DNA from 3 places in the Virgibacillus sp. Bac330 genome. Region 1 is predicted to be linked to each of the others. Evidence: predicted binding sites of a transcription regulator. Region 1 holds the regulator's gene; each other region holds the start of a gene.
The links. The regulator Rex, encoded in region 1, represses fermentation and respiration genes when NADH is low (regulators of the CRP and FNR family bind a similar motif). The targets are predictions, from matches to a motif close to TTGTGAAATATTTCACAA.
Positions count from the first base shown of each region.

Region 2: a site for Rex is predicted at 1,444-1,461, ahead of adhE (bifunctional acetaldehyde-CoA/alcohol dehydrogenase). Genes of this name have one in related genera too.
Region 3: a site for Rex is predicted at 1,913-1,930, ahead of pflB (formate C-acetyltransferase). Genes of this name have one in related genera too.

Region 1 is NZ_CP033048.1:3,207,223-3,211,488, reverse strand. It holds gene abc-f (ribosomal protection-like ABC-F family protein) at 1-962, opposite strand, end outside; gene D9780_RS14890 (redox-sensing transcriptional repressor Rex) at 1,310-1,972, shown strand; gene D9780_RS14885 (YdiK family protein) at 2,382-2,582, opposite strand; gene D9780_RS14880 (CPBP family intramembrane glutamic endopeptidase) at 2,714-3,418, opposite strand; gene groES (co-chaperone GroES) at 4,227-4,266, shown strand, end outside.
Region 2 is NZ_CP033048.1:1,041,901-1,046,166, reverse strand. It holds T-box leader at 1-61, opposite strand, end outside; gene D9780_RS04675 (tRNA 5-(aminomethyl)-2-thiouridylate-methyltransferase MnmM) at 164-760, shown strand; gene adhE (bifunctional acetaldehyde-CoA/alcohol dehydrogenase) at 1,548-4,145, shown strand; gene D9780_RS04665 (tetraprenyl-beta-curcumene synthase family protein) at 4,227-4,266, opposite strand, start outside.
Region 3 is NZ_CP033048.1:4,383,425-4,387,690, reverse strand. It holds gene D9780_RS20580 ((Fe-S)-binding protein) at 1-1,397, opposite strand, end outside; gene pflB (formate C-acetyltransferase) at 1,989-4,235, shown strand.

The DNA of each region.
Region 1 (4,266 bases):
ACTTGAAACGAGAAAGAAGCAGACGCTTCGTCCCCTAATGGTTTATCTATTTTATCCATTTTTTCTAGTTGTTTCCTTCTGCTTTGTGCTCGTTTTGTAGTTGAAGCTCGCACAATATTACGTTGAATAAAGTCTTCCATTTTCCTGATTTCAGTCTGTTGCTTTTCGTATTCTTTCCATTCTCTTTCAAAATCAAGTGCTTTTTGCTCTAAATACTTGCTATATGTTCCGACATAACGCTTTGTTTGATGGCGAGCTATTTCATACACAATAGATACCGTTTTATCTAGAAAGTAACGATCGTGGGATACGACTACTATTGCACCAGGATAACTATTTATGTAGGTTTCTAGCCAATTTAACGTTGCAATATCTAAATGGTTGGTCGGTTCATCTAAAATGAGTAATTGCGGCTTTTTTAATAGTAGCTTTCCTAATGAAAGTCGTGTTTTTTGACCGCCGCTTAGCGTTTGAATCGGTGTACCATAGTCAAATAAATGAAAATTCAACCCCGTTAAAACCGCTTTTATATCGGCTTCATACGTATATCCGCCATTTTGTTCATAAGCGTGACGTAAGCGGTCATAATCACGTAATAGTTTTTCATAGGCTTCAGAAGTATAAGTTGTTGCCTGTTCCATCTTCTCTTCCATCATTCGCAGTTGTTTTTCTTGTTTCGTTAATTCAGGGAAAACAGTAAGCATCTCCTGCCAAATTGTTTTTTCAGACTCTAGTGCAGTATGTTGAGCTAGGTAACCCAAAGTAAGATCTTTAGGCATAAATAATTCACCTTGGTCATAGCTTAGTTCCCCTGCCATTATTTTTAATAATGTTGATTTCCCGGAGCCATTTCTTCCCACGATAGCTATTCGATCATGATCTTTTACTTCTAGCTTTATATTTGATAAAATTTCATCAGCACCAAATGATTTTGAAAGACCGTTCATTTGCATTCGTATCATAATATACCCCCATCTCTCTTCTAGTGTATCTTACTTTCCTAAAATCAATCAATATAATTGTGAACTAAGTCACGACTTATTTCCAGTTTTCTGCTAAAATAAAAGAGAGTTAGTAAATAAAACCAAATCCCCCGAATGAATCTAGGTTAGGAAAGTTGATCAAAAGCATTGATACAGTTTTGACTCGAAATCTATATATCAAAAGGAAAGGAAACTTTTTGATCGCTTTATAATGTAAGCGATACACAATAGGGCACGAAAAATTTTTAACTGTAGAGTCAAGAAATTGGTAACAGCATGCTGTAAAAAAATAAAATATAATAGTTGAAGTGGAGGATGATAAAATGATGGAGCAAAATAAAATACCTCAAGCGACTGCTAAAAGATTACCTTTATATTACCGATTCATAAATAATTTAAATCATCAAGGGAAAAAGCGTGTTTCTTCAAAAGAATTAAGTGATGCGGTGAAAGTAGATTCAGCTACGATTCGCCGAGATTTTTCCTATTTTGGCGCTCTTGGTAAAAAAGGGTACGGTTATAATGTGGAGTATTTGCTTGAATTTTTTCGGAAGACATTAGATCAAGATGAAACGACAGAGGTTGCACTCATAGGCGTTGGGAATTTAGGTACTGCATTTTTACATTATAATTTCATGAAGAATAATAATATTGCGATTAAAATGGCATTTGATAGTAACCCTGAAAAAGTCGGCACGATGGTTAGTGATGTGCCTGTTTATCATATAGAGGAATTAGAGGATAGACTGGGTGATATTAAAGTGGCCATATTGACTATTCCTGGAAGTGAGGCACAACCTATGGCTGATCATTTGGTTAATAGGGGAGTGGAGGGGATACTCAATTTCACACCAGCAAGAATAACTGTACCAAAGCATATTCGTGTACATCATATTGATCTAGCTGTGGAGTTACAAGCATTAGTTTACTTCTTAAAACATTATCCTTTAATCACAGAGGATGAAGAAGAGGAAGTGCCCATGGATTGAGGTAGTTCAAGTGTAAATGAGGAAAATACACAAAAAATGATGGCACCCATTCAGGAAGCCATCATTTTTTTGTACTATAGAAAGTATAAACATTTTATAGTATAAGAAACACGATAGCGTTTTTTCACCATAGGACTAGGCGACAAGTCAAGTTTTTCTACATTATAAAAAAGGATGAAGTATCAATTAACAAGCTCTACAAGATATGAGAGTGCTGAAATGCATAATGAGCCTTTGTACATGTCGGGACTTCATCTTCCCCTTGTAAATAAGCTGTCATCCGCGATATATCCTCTATCTACCTTCTTCCTTCCTCGTTCGTTCATCATGGATAAACAAATAAATAAAAAATCATACTGCTTCATTCTAAGCGTTTGAAATGGTAATAGAGCGTATCGATTTGCGAATCTTATGTTTTATTGTTGCGTTTTTGTCGAATATGAATGGCGAGTAAGCGGATGCCTACACCTGTCTCCAGTGTGGCGAATAATGCTAACACCATTGTTGTTATATTCCACATTGTTTCATCTACACTTAAAATAGCAACATACGTGAAAAATGCTCCCATAATAAGGTAGACGATTCCCATTGTTTTGGGAGAAATCTTCATATTGAAAGCCTCCAACTAGCCTAGTTTTCATATTACATGTAAGCAGAACGTTTATTACAAAGATGTGGTAACGTTTTTTATTAAATCCTATAAGTTAATGGTAGCATAGACGTGTACGTATGCAAGGTAACTTATAATAAAAGGACGGTTTGTAGCTCGTTTAGTTGTTTTTCGATTTCCGCAGGATCAAGATTGTATTGTGCAATAACAACAATTCCATTCATTGCCATGTGAGCAAAGATGGGTACGATAATTCGTTTCGTTTTCACATATAAGTAAGCAAATACAAGCCCCATTGTTCCATAAACTAAAATATGTTGTGGTTCGCCATGAATAATCGCGAAAAGAGCCGCAGATATAAGCGCTGCAATAAAGAAGTTCGTTCGCTTATATAGAGTTCCAAATATAATTTTTCGGAAAATAATTTCTTCTAAAATGGGGGCTGTCAAAACTGGAATAATAACAAATAGAGGTATAGCCCGTGCCATTGTCATAATTCCTTGTGTATTTTCTGAACCTGGTGCAATACCTAAAAGCGCTATTTGGATAAAATTTGCAATGCCTTGGCTAAATATAGCCATAAATGTACCTAAAATCGACCAAGTAATAATACCCCAAATGGATGCACCGTCGCGCTGTTGTAACCCTTGTTTCATGTCGGATCGCATTAATAGTAGTACTACAATAAGACCTAAGAGAAAACTAATTACCCCTCCATATATGGATGCCTCTAATTTGGAAACAGGAAATGCGCTATAAACGATACTCCCAGTTAATATAACCGAAAATTGTGTAATAATGTAGCTAATAATAACCCACCAATATCTTTTTGGCAATGTACAACGACTCCTTTTTTTGTACTAAAAGTTTAAAGGTTTATAGTTTAAGGAAAACCACAGCTTCCGTTAAAAAGAACTGGCGGTAAGCCCAGTTTTCCTAATACTAGGATAGTAGAGGATTTTTGGTTTATAGTATAAAACCAATGATGGTGCTTTTTCGCCATAAAGACTTATTTTTCCTCAATGATTCTATACATTTCTATTTTTATCTTTACGTATATTATTTTAAGTTTTTCGTATGAGAAAAATGATATTCTCCGTAAAAATGTCTTCATGTTCAATAATAAATGATCTATCCTAATCATATATTGCTTTTATGTCATGTGTTGGGGGATAGATATACTTCATATAAATTCATTACATAAAGTGTCTTCATATCTTTATTAGGGCAAAAAAATTTATTGGAGATACAAGAGGGATGGAAAACACCTTATTGTTAGAACCGTATTTTAACGCATGAGAAATAATACGTATTTCGAAGTATTTATATTTGAATTATCACAATGAGTAACGATAACATAGAATGTACATGTTATTTTATCATATATTCGTAATTTCTATATAACAGAAAGATTGATGATGTATGAATTCTCTTGCTCTCTTATGTGTATGTTATTTTTACATTGTAAGAAAACAATAGCTTTTGCCATACAGATTAGGCGAAAAGCCAAGTTTTTCTAAAAAAATTATGCTTTCCTACTTGCAATTTTCTCCGGAATTATTTATTATAATAATTGGAATTAGCACTCACCTGATTCGAGTGCTAATAAAAATATAAGATTAGAATTAAGGAGGCTTTCTACACATGATTAAACCACTAGGAGATCGCGTTGTTATCGAGCTTG
Region 2 (4,266 bases), 2.2 Mb from region 1:
ACCTACCATTGCCTCTCTATTCCTGAAATAATTTATTACTATTCCTTGGCATTGTCATTATCTTATTATATCGAATTGTAATGAATTATTTTATCTTTGTCAAGACAACATGTGACTTCATCTGCTAAAATAAGTAGTAATAATTTTGGCAAAGGAGATAATCATGTTACACGGAATTTTGCACTATGCGCATTATTTATTAGAATCCACTATTGAAAAAAACGAAACTGTCATTGACGCAACTTGCGGAAACGGCCAAGATACGCTGTTTTTAAGTAATGTTGTTGGTAAAAATGGCCACGTTTTAGCATTCGATATTCAAGAACAAGCAATTCAAACAACTAGACAGTTAATGCAAGAAAATCAAAAACAGAATGTATCTATTATTCATGATAGCCATGAACATTTAGAAAAATACTTACCTACAAAAGAAATGTTAGTTGGAGGAGCAGTATTTAACCTTGGTTACCTGCCTAGAAGCGATAAAACCATAATCACCAATGCTAATTCCACCATTATGGCCATCAACAAAATATTACATTTCCTAAAACCAAACGGCTTGATTGTCATCGTTGTTTATTATGGTCATGAAGGAGGACACGAAGAAAAAGAAGCTGTTTTAAAACATGTAATGCAGCTGAGCCAACGCTCCTATCATGTGTTACAATATCGGTTTATTAATCAAAGAAATAACCCGCCATTTATTATCGCTATCGAAAAAAAGGGGAATGGCTTTACTAAAAGAAAATTGTCATTTTAGTTCGCTTTTTCTAAAAGAAAATTCAGAAAAACTTAGCTTGCCAAGTCTTATGGCGAATAGCATAGTTTTTCTTATACTATAAACCTTTAAACATTTATACTTTCCTATAGTGTAATAAAAGCTCGGGACGCCCGTATATACTAACGTTTTCTCTTGTTTTCTTTGTTTTTCTTAAAATTTCATTTTGTTTTTACGCATCAACAATATTTAAGACCGTATTAGGAAGCTTTTTTAATGTAGAAGGGGGCACTTAATAAGCCATCCTTCTCTTTTTAGAAAACTTGGCTTATTGTCAAATCATTATGAAGACTCAAACCTTCATTTTGCCTATTTTAAACTTTAAATCTCTATGCTTTCCTATATAAAAATACACCTGTAGACCCCGTTTAGATTTGAAATGTATCAATGGCTGAGACACCCACTTCAATTTTGAAAAGGTTTGAAACGGGAGGAAAACAGCCCACTCTAACTCGCAAGAGCTTTTAAGAACAAACAAATCGAAATAAAAAAACTCGCTACTAATAAGATTTACTTTAGTTTAAATGAGATCTCCTCTTATTGGTAATATCACCACTTTCAATTGTACAATTAAAAGCCCACTGTTCACAAAAAATACATAATACTAACAAATCAACCTTGTAATCGTTTACTTGTTATAGTACAACGCTTCCAATTAAAATTGTTTGCTCATTATTTCACAAAACGTGTGGAAATTTATAAAAAACCATTATATAATGAGGGTGTAAAAAGATTGCTCAGTGTTTCACAAACTAAGGAGGGGCCTATTATGACTGAGAAAACAAAAGGAACTGAAGAGCTAGTTTCCACTAAAATTAACCAACTAATCTCCCAAGCAGAAGAGTCATTGGAAGGTTTAAAACAGCTAGATCAAGAAGCTATTAATACAATTGTCAAAGAAATGGCATTAGCAGGTCTTGATCAGCATATGCCTTTAGCTAAATTAGCCATTGAAGAAACAGGTCGTGGCGTCTTTGAAGATAAAGCTATTAAAAACATCTTTGCAACAGAATATATTTATCATAACATTAAATATGATAAAACGGTTGGAATTATTCATGAGGATGAGCAAGAAGGAATGGTTGAAATTGCTGAACCAGCTGGTGTGATCTGTGGTATAACACCAGTTACAAACCCAACATCAACAACCATGTTTAAATCACTTATTTCCATTAAAACGAGAAACCCAATTATTTTCGCTTTCCACCCTTCTGCTCAAAAATGTAGCAGTCAGGCAGCAAAAGTATTACTTGATGCCGCGGTAAAAGCAGGTGCGCCTAAAAATTGTATTCAGTGGATAGAAACACCTTCTGTTGAAGCAACGAAAACATTAATGAATCATGACGGCGTATCACTTATACTTGCTACTGGTGGTTCAGGAATGGTGAAATCAGCATATAGTTCTGGAAAGCCAGCCCTCGGTGTTGGCCCAGGAAATGTACCATGTTATATAGAAAAAACCGCACAAATAAAGCGCGCTGTCAATGACCTCATTTTATCCAAAACATTTGACAACGGAATGATCTGTGCATCTGAACAAGCAGTTATTATTGATAAAGAAATATATGACACGGTAAAACATGAAATGGCAGCTAATAATTGTCATTTTCTAACAGAAGCAGAAAGACAGAAAGTAGAAAAACTGGTTATTAACCCTACATCTTGTGCAGTAAATGCGGATATTGTTGGTAAACCAGCATATGAAATTGCTAAGATGGCAGGAGTAAATGTGGCCAAGAACACTAAAATTTTACTTGCTGAAATTGAAGGTGTTGGACCAGAATATCCGTTATCTAGAGAAAAATTAAGCCCTGTATTAGCTTGTTATAAAGTAAATAGCACAGAAGAAGGATTCAAGCGCGCCGATGAAATGCTACACTTTGGAGGACTAGGACATTCAGCAGTCATTCATTCTACTGACCAAGAGGTTATCGAAGCATTTTCTCTAAAGATGAAAGCAGGTAGACTGATTGTAAACTCACCATCTTCTCAAGGAGGAATCGGCGATATTTATAACAACCATATGCCTTCCCTTACATTAGGATGTGGAACTTATGGCGGAAACTCCGTATCAACAAACGTCGGAACAATCAATTTAATGAATATTAAAAAAGTCGCTCGGAGGAGAAATAATATGCAATGGTTTAAACTACCTCCTAAAATCTATTTTGAAAAAAATGCAATTCAATATTTAGAAAAAATGCCTGACATCTCTAAAGCATTTATTGTAACTGATCCGATGATGGTAGAATTAGGTTATGTAGATAAAGCTCTCTACTATTTACGTAAACGTGCTGATTATGTCCATTGTGAAATTTTTTCAGATGTCGAAGCTGATCCATCTATTGAAACCATCCGCAAAGGTACTGCGTTAATGCAAAAGTTTGAACCAGATGTTATTATCGCTATTGGCGGTGGATCTCCAATGGATGCTGCTAAAGCCATGTGGTTATTCTACGAGCATCCAGATGCTGATTTTAACGCTCTAAAACAGAAATTCATGGACATTCGTAAACGTATCGTCAAATACCCGAAATTAGGAAGACTAGCTCAATTGGTATGTGTGCCAACAACGTCAGGAACAGGTTCTGAAGTAACATCATTTACAGTGGTTACTGATAAAAAATCAGATACAAAATACCCGCTAGCAGATTATGAAATGACACCAAATGTTGCTATAGTTGATCCACAATTTGTCATGTCTGTGCCAAAACAAGTAACAGCTGATACTGGTATGGACGTATTAACACACGCCATTGAAGCTTATGTGTCCAATTTGGCAAACGATTATACTGACGCGCTTGCAATTAAAGCAGTTCAATTAGTTTTTGAATACTTGCCAAAAGCATATCATAACGGAAATGATGAGTTAGCTAGAGAAAAAATGCATAATGCTTCAACAATTGCTGGAATGGCATTCTCCAATGCGTTCTTAGGCATTAATCACTCTTTAGCTCATAAACTAGGTGCAGCGTTCAACATTGCACATGGTAGAGCTAATACGATATTACTACCACATGTTATCCGTTACAATGCTAAAAAACCAGAAAAATTTGCTACGTTCCCTAAATACGCATACTTTATAGCAGATGAGCGTTATGCAGAAATCGCAAAAGCGCTAGGGCTTCCAGCAAGAACGGTGGAAGAAGGAGTAGAAAGTTTAGTACAAGCTATTATTAAACTTGCTAAAGAACTAAATATCCCAATGAGCATTAAAGACACAGGTGTAAACAAACAAGCATTTGAAGCAAAAGTAGATAAACTAGCTGAATTAGCTTTTGAAGACCAATGTACAACAGCAAACCCAAAACTGCCTTTAATTACTGAACTGGCAACTATATACCGTGACGCATATAAAGGAATATAAAAACCTTATAACATGCTTTCCGTTTATATTGATTTACTGTTCTACCCTACCCAAGATCAGTAAAACTGTACAGGACCGTTGTTACTTATTTGTAACAGCGGTCCTTTGTAGTTTAAAAAAT
Region 3 (4,266 bases), 1.2 Mb from region 1:
TTATCATATGCTCCCATAGAACTAACCCAAAATAAGTATTCGAAATCTTTGCCTTCTTTACTTAATTCTTTTATCGTTGGTATGTGCACAGACTCATCTTGCTCACGCCACTTAATCCGATCTTTTTTCGATAATCCCCATGGATTACCTTGTCGTTCAATATTCATAACTGCTCGTTGAACATCTTGGTCCATCTTTCCTTCTGTCATGACCAAGTACCTGCGCATATCGATTATCGTTCCTACATGCTCGTTGTTAACAGGGCAGGCATCTTCGCAGTTGCGGCACGTTGTACAACCAGCCAATTCTTCTTCTGTAATGACATCACCAATTAAACTCGCGCTTTGCACAGTGGCAGCAGCCTCTTGTTTTGCAGTGGCTTGATTGCCCGCCGTATTGGCAAATGCATAGGCTGGGACCCATGGCGACTTTCCAGTAATTGCTGCGCCTTTTTCTGTTAAATGATCTCGTACTTTAATCATAATATCCATGGGCGATAGCATTTTCCCTGTACCTGCAGCAGGACAAACATCTGTACATCTACCGCATTCTACACATGCATAAAAATCAATCATTTGATGCTGTTCAAAATCTTCCACTTTCCCAACACCGAATGCGATCTCTTCTTCCTCTTGATCTTCGTCCATATCAAAATCAATTTTCTTTAACTTACCTGGTACACGCTTACTTAAAAACACATTAATTGGTGCAGCAATTAAATGGGCATGCTTGGATTGTGGGACGTAAACGAGGAACACAAGGATTGTGATCGTATGAATCCACCAAGCGACATAAAATAGTACCATAGCAGCAGTAGATGACAACCAAGAAAACGCCATCGCAATAACACTTGCAACGGGTTCCGCCCACGTTACATCATGACCGTGCCATAATAATGCCATTCCATTTCCAAATAACACAGAAATCATTAATGTGCCAATGAACAATAAAACTAAACCTGCCTTAAATCCGCGTTTAAGACGGACAAGTTTTTCAATATAACGGCGATAAAAAGCCCATATCACTGCTACAAGAATCATTAAGGTTACTAATTCCTGAAAAAATACAAACCCTGGATAAAGCGGTCCAAAAGGTAAGTGGTTTCCAGGTGATAACCCCTTAATAAACATGTCCAGCGCACCAAATTGTACGAGAATAAATCCGTAAAACATCATGACATGAATAATGCCAGATTTTTTATCCTTTAAAAGTTTCGACTGACCAAAAACAATTTTCCCTATTCTTCTGAATCGCTCTTTAAACTCCCCATCAAACTCTGACTTTTTCCCTAAACGAATATAAGCCACCCGTGTAGCTACGACTTTTGCAAATAAGTACACCCCATAAATCGTAATGACGGTAAATGCAATGGCATTTACTAACAAAAATGTATTCACTTCACTCACTCCCCTTATCATGCAGTAGAACAATTTGAATAGGTGCACAACTCTCCCTTGACAACGATTTCATTTTTCAGAAAAATGGTTTGTTTTTAAATCTTATATTTACTACTATAAATATGAATGATCATTCAGTCAACTGTTTTTCTACTATATTTTCTCTTTTGATCAAAGAAGAAATAAATTTTTTACATCTTTCTGTGAACAATTATTATAAGCCCCGACATTTTTTGGGGGTAACAATGAAAGGATTCTTATCTAACTTATAGCAGAATGAATACAGTCCAAGTATTATGGATAAAACAAATTCATATATTATAAAAACTTGGATTGTAGCGAACGCTGTAGTTTTTCTTATACTATAATCGTTTAAACTTTTTGCTTTCTTACTAAAAGGATAAAAGTGACGTTCTCCTAGTTCACATTATACGGTTTTCAAAACCATATTTTTACATGTAAACGTATTCTTTGTGAATACTTATAAAGAGAGGTAAATGTCATAAAAATATCACATGTGAATACTTTCACAATATGATATTTTTGTTATACTATTAATAGAAGCTTTAAATATATGAAGGAGGTAGTTCTATGACTACTACTACTTTATCCCCTTGGAGAACTTTCCGTAGTGGGAAATGGGAACAAGACGTTAATGTTAGAGACTTTATTATACGCAATTTTACTGGCTACGAAGGTGATGAACAATTTCTAGCTAAACCTACACAAAACACGTTAGATCTTTGGAAACAAGTAACAGAACTTACTGCAAAAGAACGCGAAGCTGGTGGCGTATTAGATATGGATACAAAAATCCCTTCTACCATTACGTCACATGGTCCTGGATATCTTGATAAAGATAAAGAAACCATTGTCGGCGTTCAAACGGATAAACCATTTAAACGTGGTCTAATGCCATTTGGTGGTATTCGCATGGCGAAAAATTCATGTGAAGCATATGGCTATGAGTTAGATAAAGAAACAGAGCACATTTTTACGGAATATCGCAAAACACATAACCAAGGCGTATTTGACGCTTATACTCCAGATATGAGAAAAGCACGTAAAGCTGGTATCATTACAGGTTTGCCTGACGCTTATGGGCGTGGTCGAATCATCGGTGACTACCGTCGCGTTGCTCTATATGGTGTAGACTTCTTAATTAAGAAAAAACAAGAAGAACTTACATTGCTAGAAAACGACGGTGTTATGACTGAAGATATCATTAAACAACGTGAAGAGCATAATGAGCAAATAAGAGCATTGCACGAATTAAAACAGTTAGCAGAAAGCTATGGATTTGATATCTCTAAACCAGCTACAAATGCGCAAGAAGCTATTCAATGGGTATACTTGGCTTATTTAGCTGCGATTAAAGAACAAAATGGTGCCGCAATGAGTTTAGGGCGTGTATCTACATTCCTAGACATTTATATTGATCGCGACCTACAAGAAGGTCACCTAACAGAAGAACAAGCACAAGAACTTATTGACCATTTTGTTATGAAATTACGTTTAGTGAAATTCGCTCGTACTCCAGAATATAATGAATTATTTAGCGGGGACCCTACTTGGGTAACAGAATCCATTGGTGGTGTAAGCTTACAAGGTGAGCCACTTGTTACAAAGAGCTCATTCCGTTTCTTACACACATTAACGAACTTGGGACCTGCTCCGGAGCCTAACTTAACGATTCTTTGGTCTACAAAATTACCAGAAGCGTTTAAAAAATATTGTGCTAAAATGTCCATTGAATCAAGCTCCATCCAATATGAAAATGACGATTTAATGCGTAAACATTACGGTGATGACTACGGTATCGCTTGTTGTGTAAGTGCGATGGAAATCGGTAAACAAATGCAATTCTTTGGCGCACGCGCTAACCTAGCTAAGGCTTTACTTTATGCGATTAATGGTGGCGTAGATGAAAAATTAAAAATGCAAGTAGCACCACCACTTCGCCCGATTACTTCTGATGTGTTAGACTTTGAAGAAGTTATGGAACGTTACGATGTCATCTTAGACTGGTTAGCTAAGCTATACATGAATACATTAAACGTCATTCACTTCATGCATGATAAATATGCGTATGAACGTATTGAAATGGCACTACACGACAAAGACGTTCTTCGTACAATGGCAGGCGGTATTGCTGGACTAAGCGTTGTTGCAGATAGCCTAAGTGCTATTAAACACGCAAAAGTTCATGTTATTCGTGATGAAGACGGCTTAGCAGTAGATTATCGTATTGAAGGAGACTTCCCTAAATATGGTAACAACAATGATGAAGTGGATTCCATAGCTGTAGACGTTGTGAATCGTTTTATGAATAAGTTCCGTCAACACGAAACATACCGTAATGCTGTACCAACATTATCTATCTTAACGATTACTTCAAACGTTGTTTACGGTAAGAAAACAGGGAACACACCAGACGGTCGTCGTGCTGGTGAGCCATTTGCACCAGGTGCTAACCCACTTCATGGTCGTGATCAATCTGGAGCACTTGCATCCTTAAACAGTGTTGCTAAAATACCTTATGAAAACTCATTAGACGGTATTTCTAATACAACAAGTTTTGTTCCAAAAGCACTAGGTAAAACAGAAGATGAACGTACAAGCAACTTAGTATCCATTCTTGATGGCTATGCAAGTAAAGAAGGACATCACTTAAACATTAACGTATTTGACCGTGAAACGTTAGAAGATGCCATGGAGCATCCAGAATTATATCCACAATTAACGATTCGTGTTAGTGGATATGCAGTAAACTTCATTAAACTTACTAAAGAGCAACAGCTCGATGTTATTAACCGTACATTCCATAAAGGATTGTAAGCATACTTGTAACTTAATTTTGTTAGGAAGG